DNA from 3 places in the uncultured Zhongshania sp. genome. Region 3 is predicted to be linked to each of the others. Evidence: predicted binding sites of a transcription regulator. Region 3 holds the regulator's gene; each other region holds the start of a gene.
What was found. The regulator sigma-54, encoded in region 3, starts transcription at its own class of promoters, with help from an activator protein. The targets are predictions, from matches to a motif close to TGGCACANNNNTTGCNNT.
Positions count from the first base shown of each region.

Region 1: a site for sigma-54 is predicted at 2,390-2,407, ahead of flgB (flagellar basal body rod protein FlgB). Genes of this name have one in related genera too.
Region 2: a site for sigma-54 is predicted at 2,925-2,942, ahead of AAC007_RS06500 (cytochrome ubiquinol oxidase subunit I). Genes of this name have one in related genera too.

Region 1 is NZ_CAXBHN010000011.1:92,020-96,895, forward strand. Features, by position in the region: gene AAC007_RS11090 (GNAT family N-acetyltransferase) at 48-650, shown strand; gene flgN (flagellar export chaperone FlgN) at 673-1,101, opposite strand; gene flgM (flagellar biosynthesis anti-sigma factor FlgM) at 1,107-1,409, opposite strand; gene flgA (flagellar basal body P-ring formation chaperone FlgA) at 1,470-2,186, opposite strand; gene flgB (flagellar basal body rod protein FlgB) at 2,505-2,921, shown strand; gene flgC (flagellar basal body rod protein FlgC) at 2,925-3,326, shown strand; gene AAC007_RS11120 (flagellar hook capping FlgD N-terminal domain-containing protein) at 3,337-4,002, shown strand; gene flgE (flagellar hook protein FlgE) at 4,058-4,876, shown strand, end outside.
Region 2 is NZ_CAXBHN010000005.1:1,028-5,903, forward strand. Features, by position in the region: gene AAC007_RS06480 (FHA domain-containing protein) at 1-205, opposite strand, end outside; gene AAC007_RS06485 (Stp1/IreP family PP2C-type Ser/Thr phosphatase) at 332-1,150, opposite strand; gene AAC007_RS06490 (hypothetical protein) at 1,294-1,461, opposite strand; gene AAC007_RS06495 (sigma 54-interacting transcriptional regulator) at 1,469-2,776, opposite strand; gene AAC007_RS06500 (cytochrome ubiquinol oxidase subunit I) at 3,028-4,380, shown strand; gene AAC007_RS06505 (cytochrome d ubiquinol oxidase subunit II) at 4,384-4,876, shown strand, end outside.
Region 3 is NZ_CAXBHN010000004.1:61,857-66,732, reverse strand. Features, by position in the region: gene rapZ (RNase adapter RapZ) at 1-778, opposite strand, end outside; gene AAC007_RS05815 (PTS sugar transporter subunit IIA) at 780-1,229, opposite strand; gene raiA (ribosome-associated translation inhibitor RaiA) at 1,268-1,555, opposite strand; gene AAC007_RS05805 (RNA polymerase factor sigma-54) at 1,770-3,260, opposite strand; gene lptB (LPS export ABC transporter ATP-binding protein) at 3,403-4,128, opposite strand; gene lptA (lipopolysaccharide transport periplasmic protein LptA) at 4,131-4,730, opposite strand; gene lptC (LPS export ABC transporter periplasmic protein LptC) at 4,717-4,876, opposite strand, start outside.

The DNA.
Region 1 (4,876 bases), on a different contig from region 3:
TTATGCTAAAAATACGGCGATTCACTGGCAATGGTTAGGGATGATTTATGGCTATACGCATAGCACAAAGTAGCGACAGCATACAGGCAGGCCCGCTGATATATTCATCGGGGCCAGTCGCTTTTGAATATATATTCAGTCGCAAACACGGTCCGGCGATTGGTGATTTCTTGGTTGCCGAGTTTGCGCACGGTGCAACAATGTTTAGTCACCGCCACCACCATGTATATGAACTTGAAGGTGATGTGGTTGGCAGTATAGCTAGTTTCGATGCGTCCAGTCACGGTGGCACATTTTTGGCGAACGCGCGCGCTATTTTTCGTCACTATGGTTTGCGCGGTATTGTCAAAGGACTGATTTTTGAGCTTCGGCTAGTAAAGGCTCCGCGTAAAGCTTGTTTATACCTTTGTCATATCGCGGTTCGTGAGGATTGTCGCGGGAAAGGCATCGCTGCGCAAATGATCAACTTTATGGCGGCTAAAGCGCGCGGTGGACATTACCGCTATCTCAGCTTGGATGTGGCCGAGCAAAACAGCAATGCGCTGCGCTTGTATGAGCAGATGGGATTTAAAGTGCGGGTAAGAAATAAGAGCTATAACAAAATTCTGGACAATCATCTGTACATGGAGCTAGATCTCGACGTGGATTAACGCCAAGTAAAATGCTGTATTGCTAAGCTTTGCCCAGAGCCTGTTTGGGGCCGGCATACTGTGCCGCGCCCTTGGCGCTGTATAGAGGCGTGTCACCGTGTGCGCTGCTGCCGAGAATTTCAAGGGCGCGCTGTTTATAGCGAGCTTGCACGGCGATGTCTGCGCCGGTCTGATTATTTAACATTTGGCAGCGAGACAATATGGCAAGTGTCTCTTGCCAGTCAGGTGCACTGCTGTGCTGAGCAGCGCTACTCGATTCTTCGAGTAACTGGCGACGGCGCAGGGCGAGCTGATCCAGTGTTTGAACTAAGTCCATTTTTTGAATGGCAATGGCTTCAATTTGTTCAGCGGAGTTAGCTAGTTTCAAGCTGGCTGCCTCGCTAATTAACAACGATTCTAATGCGCTGGCATTATCGTGAATATGTTGAAGTACATCGCTAAGTTCATTCATCGTTATTAGGCGCCTGTTAGAGTTTCCATATTTACCAAGGCTTCCGCGACTTTTTGGGCGTCGATATTAAATTCGCCGTTGCGAATAGCCGTTTTAATGGCATCTACTTTTTGGCGATCAATGCCGTCGCTGCTATTCACTTCCACGCGGGTGCGCTCCATTAGCGGCGTTTCCGCTATAGATGGCTGATTGCTGGTTACGTTTGCCGCAGTATTTGGCGCTACACTTTCTGATTTACTGCCGCCAGTGCGTCCGCCCTCTAGCTTGCGGAGCTGGCTCAGTGAAGAGCCGTCTAATCGGTCGACCATGTCAGAATCCTCTCATTTAATAGGCTTACGCTACTTATATCGGCAGCCGTGCCAAAAACTTTAGTTAAGCAATACAACATTTTCTGACGCTACCACACCCTCAAGTTGCTTACCCGAATTGAGGTTTTTAACCATTATTCGCGAGCCCAGGGCGCCATTTTGCAGTGCAATTCCCATCATGCTGACGCTTACCGGTCCCGTGTTGCTATTTAACTGTACGCGCTGGCCTTTATTCACGATGCTGCTGGCAGTGACCATATTTGGGGTAAGCACTGCGCCTTGGGCAATACTGCGTCTGCTAGTGTAGCCACCACGATCGCCAAGTGATTGTAAGTAACCATAGCCCAGCGCCGAGATATCGCGCTGGCTCCAGCTTATGTCGCGCTCGCTAATAGTGGTGTTGGGCGCAATAGGGTGACGGGCAACCATCACATTGGCAAAGGCCTCAACCGTCACTGGCAAGTAAATCTTCCATGGCTTGTTGCCATTGCATCGCACGCCAACGGTGGTCCGGCGTTTAATCTTTGCGCCAGTTGATAAAAAAGCCTCAAGTTTGGCCGGGCACTGGGCGAGCTTGGTCCGCGGATCTAAAGCTTGCACCGTTATCTTGGTCTTCATTTTCTGCCACGGGTGACGCGCTGCAATATAGGCGCGAGCCGTCTCCGCGATTCGCGCGTGATTCTCGTTCGCGGCGGCGAAAAGCGATTGACTAGTGAACATCAGCAGAATGTTCGCTAGTAAAAAATAAATGTATTTTCCTTTTTTATTCATAGCCATAAAACACGTCAAAGTTTTGTCGTTTTCCAAAAACCTGCAATGCCTATGCCAGTGTTGTGGTTTTTCTGTGCTTGATAGATAGGGGTTTATACGGAGGATGCCGGCTGCCGGAATTTTGCCTATGCGGGAAAAAGAGCGCCGTTTTTTTGGCAAAGCGGTGTTGTGAAGATTTTAACACTTTGTATTTTAAAGGAAAAAAAATATGGCACGAGCCTTGCCTTGTTCGTTAGTGCGCGGCGTTGAAAGCCGGCAAATGGCAAGCTTACAAACTATATCGACAGCCGCCATAAAAACTTTAGAAAAAGTAGGTTTAAAAAAATGTCTATAAATTTTGATAAAGCGCTAGGGATACATGAGCAAGCATTGCAGGTGCGCGATAAGCGCAACGAAGTGCTGGCTACCAATATAGCAAACGCCGATACCCCCGGCTACAAAGCGCAAGACATAGATTTTAAAGCGGTCTTATCACAGTCGGCAGCGAGTGGTAATTCGATGCAGTTAGCAATGCGGACGACAAATAGCGGGCACATACAAGGTATGGGCGCCGCGACTGACGGCTTGCCAATGGATCTTCAATACCGTGTTCCCACCCAGCCATCGCAAGATGGGAACACGGTTGACACCCATTTAGAACAAGCAGAGTTCGCGGACAACGCGATGCGCTACCAAGCCACACTGTCGTTTTTGAGCAGCCGTTTTAGTGGCATGAAGTCTGTATTACAAGGAGGACGATAAGTCATGGCTAATCCTTTGAGTGTCGCCGCATCAGCGATGAATGCGCAAATGCTTAGATTGAATACGGTCGCCAGTAATATGGCGAACGCCGAAACCGTCAGCGGCAGCGAAGATACCGCTTACCGCTCTCGGCAACCCATTTTCTCTACCGTTATGAACCAGCAGCGCGAAGTTGCCGGTGTTGCAGTGACCGGTATCGTGCAAAGTGACGCGGCAGTGGCAAAACGCTACGAACCGGGTCATCCCCAGGCGGATGCGGATGGCTATATCTACAGTTCCAATGTGAACACGATGGAAGAAATGGCAAACATGATGTCGGCTTCAAGGGCGTATCAAAATAACGCTGAAGTTTTCTCTACCACTAAAACTCTCATGCTGCGCGCTTTGCAGCTTGGTCAGCAGTAGGACGTAAATTATGGAACTTCGCACGATAGAAGACCTGCAACTACAGACTGCGGCAAGTAAGGCTAAGAAGGATGCGTCGTCGCTGGATCAGAATGATTTTATGAAGCTAATGCTTCAGCAATTAAAAAGTCAGGATCCGTTTAAGCCCACCGACAACACCGAGTTTATTAGCCAAATGGCGCAGCTAACCTCGGTTAGTGGCATCAGCGAAATGAACACAAATTTAGCGGGTTTAACTCAGTCTTTATATTCCGCGCAACTGCTAGATGCGTCGTCGTTGATCGGCAAAGACGTGCTGGTAGAAACGGATGTCGCTGCGCTGCCGTCAAGTGGCAATGTACAGGGGCAAGTTAATTTGGCGACCAGTACCACCGCTTTAGATATCGATATTCTGGCGCCGACGGGTGAGGTTATTGGCAAAGTTCCCTTGGGGCCGCAGCGCGCAGGCACTGTTGCCTTTGAATGGAATGGCGTCGGTTTGAATGGTGAGCGTATGCCGCCGGGCACATACCAAATTCGCGCTAATTATTTAAATGGCAATACCTTGGAAGCCGTGTCTACCGAAATGCGCAGCGAAGTGCTGAGTGTGAAGGTGCCGGCATCGGGTGGAACACCACAGGTGCAAGTCCAGGGTTTGGGTAGCGTTAGCATGTCGCAAATTATAGAAATTAGCTGAGCGGTAATAGCATCGTTTCGCAAATAACAGAAGTCATTAGACCAGGAGTAAGCCCATGAGCTTTCGCATTGCACTGAGTGGATTAAACGCCGCATCGGCACACCTTGATGTCACCGCGAACAATATTGCCAACGTCAATACCGCTGGTTTTAAAGGTTCGCGAGCGGCATTCGCTGACGTTTATGCAACGTCAAATAATGACGTCACCAAGACTACGCCAGGGGCAGGTGTTCGCTTGAATACCATTACTCAGGAGTTCTCGCAGGGCAATATCGACTTTACCGATAATAATTTAGATCTCGCGATTTCAGGCGAAGGCTTTTTCACCATGAAAGGGACTAGCGGCGTGACTTACACTCGTGCAGGTTCCTTCAGTGTCGATCGCGACGGTTTTGTCGTAAACAACAATTTAGAGCGTCTACAGGTGTTTCCACCTTCTGGTGACGGTAACTTTTCGACCGGTTCTTTAAGTGATTTGGAGTTGCAGGTTTCTGAGAATGCACCTAAAAGCACAGAGCGCGCCCAGATTGGCGTAAATTTACCGGCCAATGCTCCTACGCCTGCCGCGACTCCCTTCGACCCGAGTTTGCCAACCAGCTATAACCACGCGACCTCGATGACGGTATACGATTCCTTGGGTACCCAACACACGGCGACCTTGTACTTTGTTAAAGATGCTGCAGCCAACACCTGGAACCAACAATTGTATGTTGATAACAATGCGGTAGGCGGTTTTAACACCGTTAACTTCAGTAATGCCGGTGAGCTTCAGACGCCAGCATCAGGCCTTATTACCTATCCGTCCTATGACCCAGGTACTGGTGCGGCAGCCATGGATCTGAGTTTCGACTTCACCGCCTCTACACAATATGGC
Region 2 (4,876 bases), on a different contig from region 3:
CGTTAACTAAGGTTCCGTTGGTACTGCCCAAATCAACTAGAAAGCAATCTTTAAGTACCGTTTCAACGGCGGCATGGCGGCCACTTACCGCCAAATTTTCTATACAAATATCATTGTCGGGGGCACGACCAAGAGAGATTCTCTCCTTATTTAAGGGAAAATCCTCAAGTACTCTACCCTGAAAGCTGAGAACCAGTTTAGCCATAATCCTTATCCGTCTTTGACCTGCGTTCCCTTAATGAGGCACGGCAGCGTATCGATCTAGGGCAACTCTAATTAATTCGGTAATGTCTCAGCGGATTAATCAGAGATGCCCTTGCCTATTAACCCTTTAATCAAACCAGTCTAGCTCTTCCTCTGAAGAGCTTTCCTGCCCAGCGACTACTTTATCTACACACACTACAATAATCGAAATATTATCATTGCCGCCGGAATTATTCGCCATTTTCAATAATTGCTTGGCGGCTGCTTCCGGATCAGCTTGGCAGCTAGCTAAAACATCTGCGATCTCAGCATCCTCAACCATGCCTGTCAGGCCATCGGAGCACAGCAAATACAGGTCACCAGCACGCAAGAGGGATTCCAAAAGATCGACCTCAACAATATCAGCAAGGCCCAAAGCGCGGGTAATCACATTTTTATTGCGGGAGTTTCGCGCGTCTTCTTCGGAATACACTTTGCGATCGATCATTTCTTGAACCAAGGTGTGGTCGGTCGTGAGCTGATCTAAAAAGCCGTCTCTGAATCGATACAGGCGGGAGTCTCCAACATGGGCTACCGCGAGACAGCTGCCGTTAAAACTCGCTGATACCAAGGTGGTGCCCATGCCTTGGCGCTCCGGATTGCGCTGAGCGTCTCCGAAAATGATGGCGTTTGCCGCCTGCACCGCATTTCGCAGGGCGATGGTTTGCCCGGAAAACTCAGATATTTCCGCAACCGAGTCGTCGCCGTCGTGATCCGCTGCTAAAAACTGGGTAAAGCCTTCTATTGCCAAGGCACTGGCCACTTCACCCGCGTTGTGGCCACCCATTCCGTCGGCCACTAATACATACCCTTGATCTTCGGCTACGCATATTGCGTCTTCGTTGTGACTGCGCACCCTGCCAATGTCGGTGACGCCAAAGCTGCGTATTACTGTTTTATCGTCCATTATTTTACGCTTATGCCGAGATGAGACCTGAGTATAGTCACCGGCTTTTAATATGGTCAATGTCGCGGCTCGATATAAACCGAACGCCGGCTAGGACTCAGGAAACCGGAATGACCACGATGACCCATGACCAACGAGTAAACTCAAATCCTATTTAGTCGGTTTAGCACACCACACCCACCGGCATCCGCGCTGCCAGGGGAGAAAAATAAAGCACTAGCCTGCGCATCTATTCGGCCCAAAGCTGGATCGGCCAGCACGGCATCACTAAAATTACCGCTATACCAAATATCGTCGACCGTCGCGCTCATTACCAAGCTACCTTACGACGCCGAACTTTCTGTAGAACGACCGCAGACTAATACCCGCTATATGCGCAGCCCGCGCTTTATCGCCATCGCAAAACGCTAATAGTTCATTCAAATACTGCAACTCTCTAGATTTTAAATCTTGCCACTTGTCTTCGTTCTTATCATTATGCGGACGAACATCTAGCATGCACCGCCCCAGTATTTTCACATCGATAATATTCGAATGCGCAAAAATAATTGCGCGCTCGAGCACATTACGAAGTTCGCGAACATTTCCCGCAAAATAGCATTTTTCTAGTAGTTTGATCGCCGACTCGGTCAGTCGATACATATCTTTTTTGCTGAATTTTTCGAGTATCGATTTTGCAATCAATGCGATGTCGTCGCCACGCTCGCGCAACGGGGGCAAGACAATTGGGAAAGCATTAATTCGATAGTAAAGGTCTTCACGAAATTCGCCACTGGCTACATTGTTAGATAAATTTTTATGAGTGGCGCATATCAAGCGAAAATTTGCGCGTTTAAGCTCGGTGCTACCCACCGCTCGGTAGCTACCCGTTTCAATTAAGCGCAGTAATTTCACCTGCATACCCAAGGGTACATCACCAATTTCGTCCAGAAATAAGGTGCCACCCTCGGCGCTTTCTAATAGTCCGCGCTTATTCGATGTTGCACCGGTAAACGCGCCTTTAACGTGGCCAAACAACTCACTTTCAAACAGGGTTTCCGTCAATCCCGCGCACTCAACGGTGATCATGGGTCTTGTACTGCGACTACTGGCCTCATGAATGGCTTTAGCCGCTAATTCTTTTCCCGTACCTGACTCCCCCATTAGTAGTACCGAAGTATCTCTGCTTGCCACCAAATTAATCATTTCAACCAGGGCGTTAAAAGCCGGACTGCGGCCAACCATATTTTGGGTGCTCAGCTCTGCACTGGCGATATGAACCGGCTTTAGAATTTCGACAAAATACTTCAGTTCGCCGTCTTCACCGTGAATTGGCAGCATTTCTACATCGACATGCTCCTTGCCTCGTGGCGTCGTGTGAACGTGTAGCACTCGCTCCTTGCTGCCAGAGCTTTTGCAGGCAAGTAAGGGACAACTTTCTCCCGCCTGATCACAGGGCACCTGATAGCCATGGGAGACTTGATAGCAGCGCGCCTCCTTGGCGACATCAATTTCACCAAATGTTGAACGGTATAGCTCATTCGTTGCCAGTATTCTGTAATCGGCAGACACCAATATGGCTGGGTAGTCGAAACCATCGAGCATATAGGCAACGTTTTTATCTGAGTCTTTTGCTATGAGCTGCATGGCATTGTCATTTCTGTCATTTATTGTTGTCAATAATGACAATTAAGCGAAGGTTTTACCAGCGCAAACGAGGCAAGGCTCTTCGGATTTATAAAATACTATATACAAACCAATGACTTACTGCACATAGCCACAAGTACTACATGCATGGCATGTGCATTGCTCTATGGTGGTAAGTACCACAGGCGAAGATTGCGACAGCCAGCGGATGAATCGAAAGCAAATGCGCAACTCACATTAGGATGATCAATATGGATTTCGACCCCTTCATTTTGGCCCGCATCCAATTTGCGACCAATATAAGCTTTCATATTTTATTCCCCGCCATCTCCATTGGCCTGGCCTGGGTTCTGTTGTTCTTTCGTTTGCGCTTCACCCAAACCGGCGACCAAGCGTGGGAGTACGCCTACCTGTTTTGGGTAAAGATCTTTGCCCTGACCTTCGCGATGGGGGTGGTATCTGGCATTACCATGAGCTTTCAGTTCGGCACCAACTGGCCAGGCTTTATGGAAAAAGCCGGCAATGTGGCCGGCCCCCTGCTGGGCTACGAAGTGCTCAGCGCGTTTTTCCTAGAAGCCTCATTCCTCGGCATTATGTTATTCGGCAAAGACCGCGTGTCTAACCGCATGCATTTAATCAGCTCATTTCTGGTCGCCTTTGGCACAACCTTGTCGGCATTCTGGATCCTCAGCCTTAACTCGTGGATGCAAACCCCCACTGGCTATTACCTAGAAAACGGAGTGGTAATGGTAGACAGCTGGATGGAGGTGATCTTCAACCCATCGTTTCCCTACCGCTTTTTCCACATGCTTATTGCCTGCCTGCTGACCTCTGCCTTTGTGATTGCAGGTGTGAGCGCTTGGCGGGCGCTGCGCAATGTCGACGGCCCCGCCACTTGGAAGGTAATGAAAACAGGCGTGATGATGGCCGCCGTACTCGCCCCTATTCAAATACTGGTCGGCGACTTTCACGGCTTGAATACCTTGGAGCATCAGCCCGCCAAAATCGCCGCTATGGAAGCGGTGTGGGAAACCGAGAAAGGCGCGCCCTTCACGATTTTTGCACTCCCCGATGAAAACACTCGCAGCAACCGCTACGCGATTGAAGTGCCCTACGCGGCAAGCTTCATTCTTACCCACGACCCCATGGGCGAAGTAAAAGGTCTCAACGAATTTGAAGGCGAGCATCCCCCCGTCGCCATCGTGTTTTGGTCGTTTCGCGTGATGCTGGCGGTAGGCGGCTTGATGCTGCTGGTGTCGTGGTGGGCGGCTTGGCAGCTGCGAAATAACAAAACCCCAACAAAACCGCTGCTATATGCCCTCTCAGCCATGACCTTTTCAGGCTGGGTCGCCGTTTTAGCAGGCTGGTATGTTACCGAGATTGGTCGCCAGCCCTGGATTGTGAGCGGCGTGCTCAAGGTGCAAGACGTGGTAGCAGACCACAGCAGCGCCACCGTCGGCGGCACCTTGATCGGCTATATCTTGCTGTATGGCTTTTTGCTGGCCTCTTATATTGGCGCCCTGCTCAACCTGTCACGCAAACCCGCTGCGTCTCTTAGCCTCACAGCAGTGAGCGCACCCCAAACTACAAACAAGGAGGCCTGAGCAATGGAATATTGGCTACCAATCATTTACATGGGCATCATGGGCCTCGCTCTGCTGATCTACGTCATCCTCGACGGCTACGATCTTGGCGTCGGTCTGCTTGTACCGCTGGCTGACGAAGCGGAAAAGGACATGATGATCGCCTCCATTGGGCCGTTCTGGGACGCCAACGAAACATGGATCGTACTGGGTATTGGCGTGCTACTGATCGCCTTCCCCGTTGCCCACGGCATTATTCTCACCAGCTTATATCTACCCGTGACCCTCATGTTAATGGGTTTAATTCTGCGCGGCGTCGCCTTTGATTTACGGGTAAAGGCGGGCGACCACCGTCGCGGCCTATGGAATAAGGCATTTTTCGGCGGCTCCCTGATTGCATCGGTCGCCCAAGGTTGGATGCTCGGCGCCTACATCACCGGTCTGCAAAGCTCCACCACCAGCCTATTATTCTCCGCCCTCATCGCCATGACCCTACCCGCCCTCTACCTAATCTTAG
Region 3 (4,876 bases):
ATACTGAGCGATGTTGACCGCCCGTGCAACCGATGGCAATGGTGAAATAGCTGCGGTTGCTCGCCTCGATTTTAGGTAGCCAATGCTGCAAATATTGCAGGATGTCGTCGTACATCAGCATCACGTCTGCTTGGCTGCTCAAGTAGTTCTGTACTTCGCTATCTTGTCCGGTGAGTGTGCGGAGTCCATCTTGCCAGTGCGGATTGGATAGCATACGAAGATCGTAAACTAGGTCTGCATCAATCGGCAGACCGCGTTTAAACCCGAAGGATTTCAATTGTACGGCGAGCTTGCTGGCGTCTACCCCCAAAATACGATCGCGAATAGCTGCGCGTAGTTCGTGCACCGTCATGTCACTGCTGTCGATAGCTAATGACGCCTCAACCACGATGGGTTCGAGCAGCGTTGATTCAAGCTTTATTGCATCGGCAAGAGGCAGTGAATCGGTGGTTAGCGGATGCCGGCGTCGCGTTTCACTAAAGCGTTTTATTAACTTATCGTCGCCCGCATCTAAAAATACGATGCGCAGGTGGGCGTGTTTTTTAACTTCGTCGCACAGTGATTTAAATCGAGCTAATTCATCCTGAGAGTTGCGAGCATCGATGCAGACAGCGACTTGCTTGTGGACTTTCAGCGGGCTTTGCGAAAGCTCGCGAACCAGTGCGGGAAGCAGTGACACCGGTAAATTGTCGATAGCATAAAAGCCTTCGTCTTCTAATTGGTGGAGGGCCGTACTTTTCCCGGAGCCCGATCGACCGCTTAGAATGATGAGTTCCATTTTAGCTTGCTATCGCGCGCTTGAATAAGGCTTCGGTGTTCTCGGCGCTGCGCAACTTACTGCGGTAATCGGCTTCATTGAACGCGGTCGCTAGTGCGCCAAGTACTTTTAAATGCTCGTCGTGGGCCTCGGCGGGCACAATAAGCGCGAATATAAGATCGACGGGCTCGTCATCGACGGCCTCAAAATCAATGGCCTGTTCTAATTTGAGCAACATGCCGGTGATTTGAGTGCAGCGGCTGCTGCGGCAGTGTGGAATGGCGACACCGTGGCCTAAGCCTGTACTGCCTAGGCGTTCGCGGGCGAGTAACTCATTAAATAACTCGTCCGCATCAAACTCTGTGTTATCTGCTGCAATACCGGCAGCGATATATTCAAGTAAGCGTTTTTTACTGGTAACGGGCGCACCGTATTCGGTGCGCCCTTCTGTGAGTATTGAGTCAAGTGTCATGATAATTACGTGGTTAACTTCAGTGAGTATCGCGGGTCTTAGCGACCCAGCGATTTTTCTTTGTGTTTGATTAATTGGCGATCAAGTTTGTCGGTCAGGCTGTCAATTGCAGCATACATATCCTCTGATTCACAAGTAGCAAATAGGTCTGCACCTGCAACGTGTACTGTTGCCTCGGCCTTTTGAACGAGTTTTTCTACCGTCAGAGTGACATCGGTATTGGTGATATTGTCAAAGTGTCGCTGCAGTTTTGTGAGTTTATTGTTTACATAATCGCGGAGGGCGGGGGTAACGTCTACGTGATGACCACTTACAGTAATCTGCATATATTGCTCCTTCATCGCTAAAAAATGCTGGCGCCTCGCGGCGAGTTGCAACGTGCGGCGATCGTTAGATCACCACATTGTGAGATCTATGCACGAATTTCTTTTTGCCCGCTGGCTGCGGCATAAAGGGCAGTTAATTGGATATGGATTAATATCCTCATGTTTGCACTTTTCCTCGCCAGAGAACAAAATTCCGGCTCGTGTATGGCTCTCTTTAAACTAGTCGTTTCCGCTCATTAGAGGGCGGAATGACCAGTGATTCTCTGTATTTTGCAATGGTTCGCCGCGCAACTTGAATACCTTGTTCGGCGAGTAAGTCTGTGATTTTACTGTCGCTTAAAGGTTTGCGAGGGTTTTCCGCCGCAACCAATTTTTTGATCAGTGCCCGTATTGCTGTGCTCGAGCATTCGCCGCCAGTATCTGTAGATACATGACTTGAAAAGAAGAACTTTAGTTCAAAAATTCCGCGTGGCGTGTGCATGTATTTTTGGGTGGTGACCCGCGAAATAGTGGATTCATGCATGCCGACCGCCTCGGCAATATCGTGTAAAACCAGAGGCTTCATGGCTTCTTCGCCATATTCCAGGAAGCCGCGTTGGTACTCGACGATTTTTGTAGCTACTTTCATCAGGGTTTCATTGCGACTGATTAAGCTTTTAATGAACCACCGTGCTTCTTGGAGATTGTCGCGGATATAGTCATTGTCACTGGCATTGCTACTCTGCCGAGCCATTGATGCATACTGGGCATTGATTTGAATTTTTGGCGCAATATCGGGGTTTAGCTCTACCAACCAGCGTCCCTCTTTCTTGCTTACGAACACATCGGGAATAACGTACTCGGTGTCATCACTGCCTATCGCGTTGCCGGGAGTCGGATCTAGTGACTGAATAAGCTTTAGGATATCGCGTAGCTGATCTTCTTTTAAACGGCAGCGACGCATAATTTGATTGTAGTCGCGATTGCCGAGTTGAGCCATATATTGGCTTACGACTAAACACGCCTCATCGACGTAGGGCGTGTTGCGTGGCATTTGTTTGAGTTGAATCAACAGGCATTCTTGTAGATCTCGACCACCTACGCCTGGTGGGTCGAATTGTTGGATGAGGTGTAATACCGCATTTACTTCTTCTATCTCTATCGCGTCGTTGTCAAAGCCTTCTACAAGCTCTTCTGGATTGACGGTAAGTCTGCCTTTTTCATCGATGGCATCGATGATGGCGTCGGCGATCATTTGGTCTATATCGGACAGGCGGCTTAAGTTGAGTTGCCAGCGCAAATGATCTTGCAGGGAATCTGAGCTCGAGTGTCGATAGTCGTTGTTGTAGTCACTATCCTCACCAGAGGAGCTACTGCCGGAACCGCTACCGCTGGTTTGAAATACGTCGTCCCACTGGCTGTCCACCGGAAGATCTTCTGGAATATCACTGCGTTCAGCCCATTCGGTGTCGGCTTCAGGCTGAGGCGTTTCTATTTCATTGTCACCCGCTTTTTCGGGCTTTTTGGGTTCGGCTGAGGTGGGTTCGGTGTTGACCTCAATATCGCCGTCGTCGTCGCTGATTTCTAGCAGGGGGTTGGAGTCGAGAGCGGATTGGATTTCTTGTTGGAGGTCTAGAGTAGACAACTGTAATAAACGAATCGCCTGCTGCAGCTGGGGTGTCATTGTCAGGCTTTGGCCGACTTTTAGCTGTAGCGATTGTTTCATAGGCTATGGTTTCTACAACATGATTTAAGTGGTAACGCGAACGGTGTTTTGTTCTACCGGCAATTAAATGCCTCAATGTCAGTGTAGTCGTGACACCGATTCCCTGCAATACCTGTGCCGATTCATTTGTAAGGAACATTACTTACAATGTAAATTTGTCACCTAGGTAAATATCGCGAACGATCTGGTTGTTTAGCACCGTTTCGGCGTTGCCTTCAGCGACGATGCGGCCCTCTCCCACAATGTAGGCTTTATCGCAAATGTCTAAGGTTTCACGGACGTTGTGGTCGGTGATTAATACCCCAATCCCCCGTGCCTGCAGGTGTCTAACAATATTTTGAATGTCGTTAACGGAGATAGGATCGACGCCAGCAAAAGGCTCATCCAGTAAAATAAAGCTGGGTTCGGTGGCGAGTGCGCGAGCAATTTCTACCCGTCGACGCTCGCCGCCAGATAGCGCCATACCCTGGGATTTGCGGATATGCGTAATGTGGAACTCCTGCAGGAGTGCCTCAAGCTTATCTTTGCGCTGACTGCGATTTAGATCGCGTCTGGTTTCCAAAATGGCCATGATGTTGTCGGCCACGCTAAGTTTGCGAAAGATGGACGCTTCCTGGGGTAAATAACCTACACCGTGTTTTGCGCGGCCTTGAATCGACAGCTTAGTGAGGTCGCGGTCATCGAGCTGAATACTGCCGCGATCAGCGTTGACAATGCCCACGATCATGTAGAAACAGGTGGTTTTGCCTGCGCCGTTCGGGCCCAGTAAGCCGACGATTTCACCGCTACTAATCGTCAGCGACACATCCTTAATAATTTCGCGGCCTTTGTAGGCTTTGGCGAGGTTCTTAGCTTGTAAAACAGGCATGGTTATTGGGTTCCCTCTGCGGCAGGTGTTGGCGCCGCGTTGCTGCTTTCTGGGCTTGGGCTAGGTTCGGCAGCGCCTTTGTTATCGCCACTAGCGGGTGCGTCATCTGGCGCCGCTTGGGGTTGTAGCGTCATTTTGACGCGATTGTCTTTTTCATTGCTGCCGCCGTCAGCTATTACCATTTGCTTACGGCCGCTGTAGACGACTCTATCGCCCGAGATCTTGGAGCCCTGGTGGGTGATTGAAGCATTTCCTTGCAGCAGTATTTCTTCTTGCTGCAAGCTGTATTCAATACGCTGCGCGCTGGCAATAACCACGCCTTCTTCTGCGCGCGGTTGCTGTTCAAAATACGCGGGGCTGCCTTCGGCGATCACCTTTTCTACTTTGCGATCAGACTCGACGATAGTGAGCTTGTCAGCGCGAATTTTTAATGAGCCCTGGCTCATATTGACATTGCCGATATAGATACCCTGATTATTCTCGTATATCGCGCGGTCAGAGCTCAGGTTGATCGCTTTTTTGCGATCATCGGGAAGGCTGACTGCGATTTGGCTTACAGCGAGGAAAAGCGCGGCAGCAAGTGCGGCTTTAGTAGGGCTCATAGCGACCTTTTACCTGGTTTAGCAGTTCAACGCGCTCATCTTTCAGGCTGGCTTGCATGCCGATTGAGTTTGTTTTGCCGTTGCGTAATTTGAGCGTAAGCGCCAGTGACGTGCTTACCTCACTATTTTCAAGATTAATATTTAGT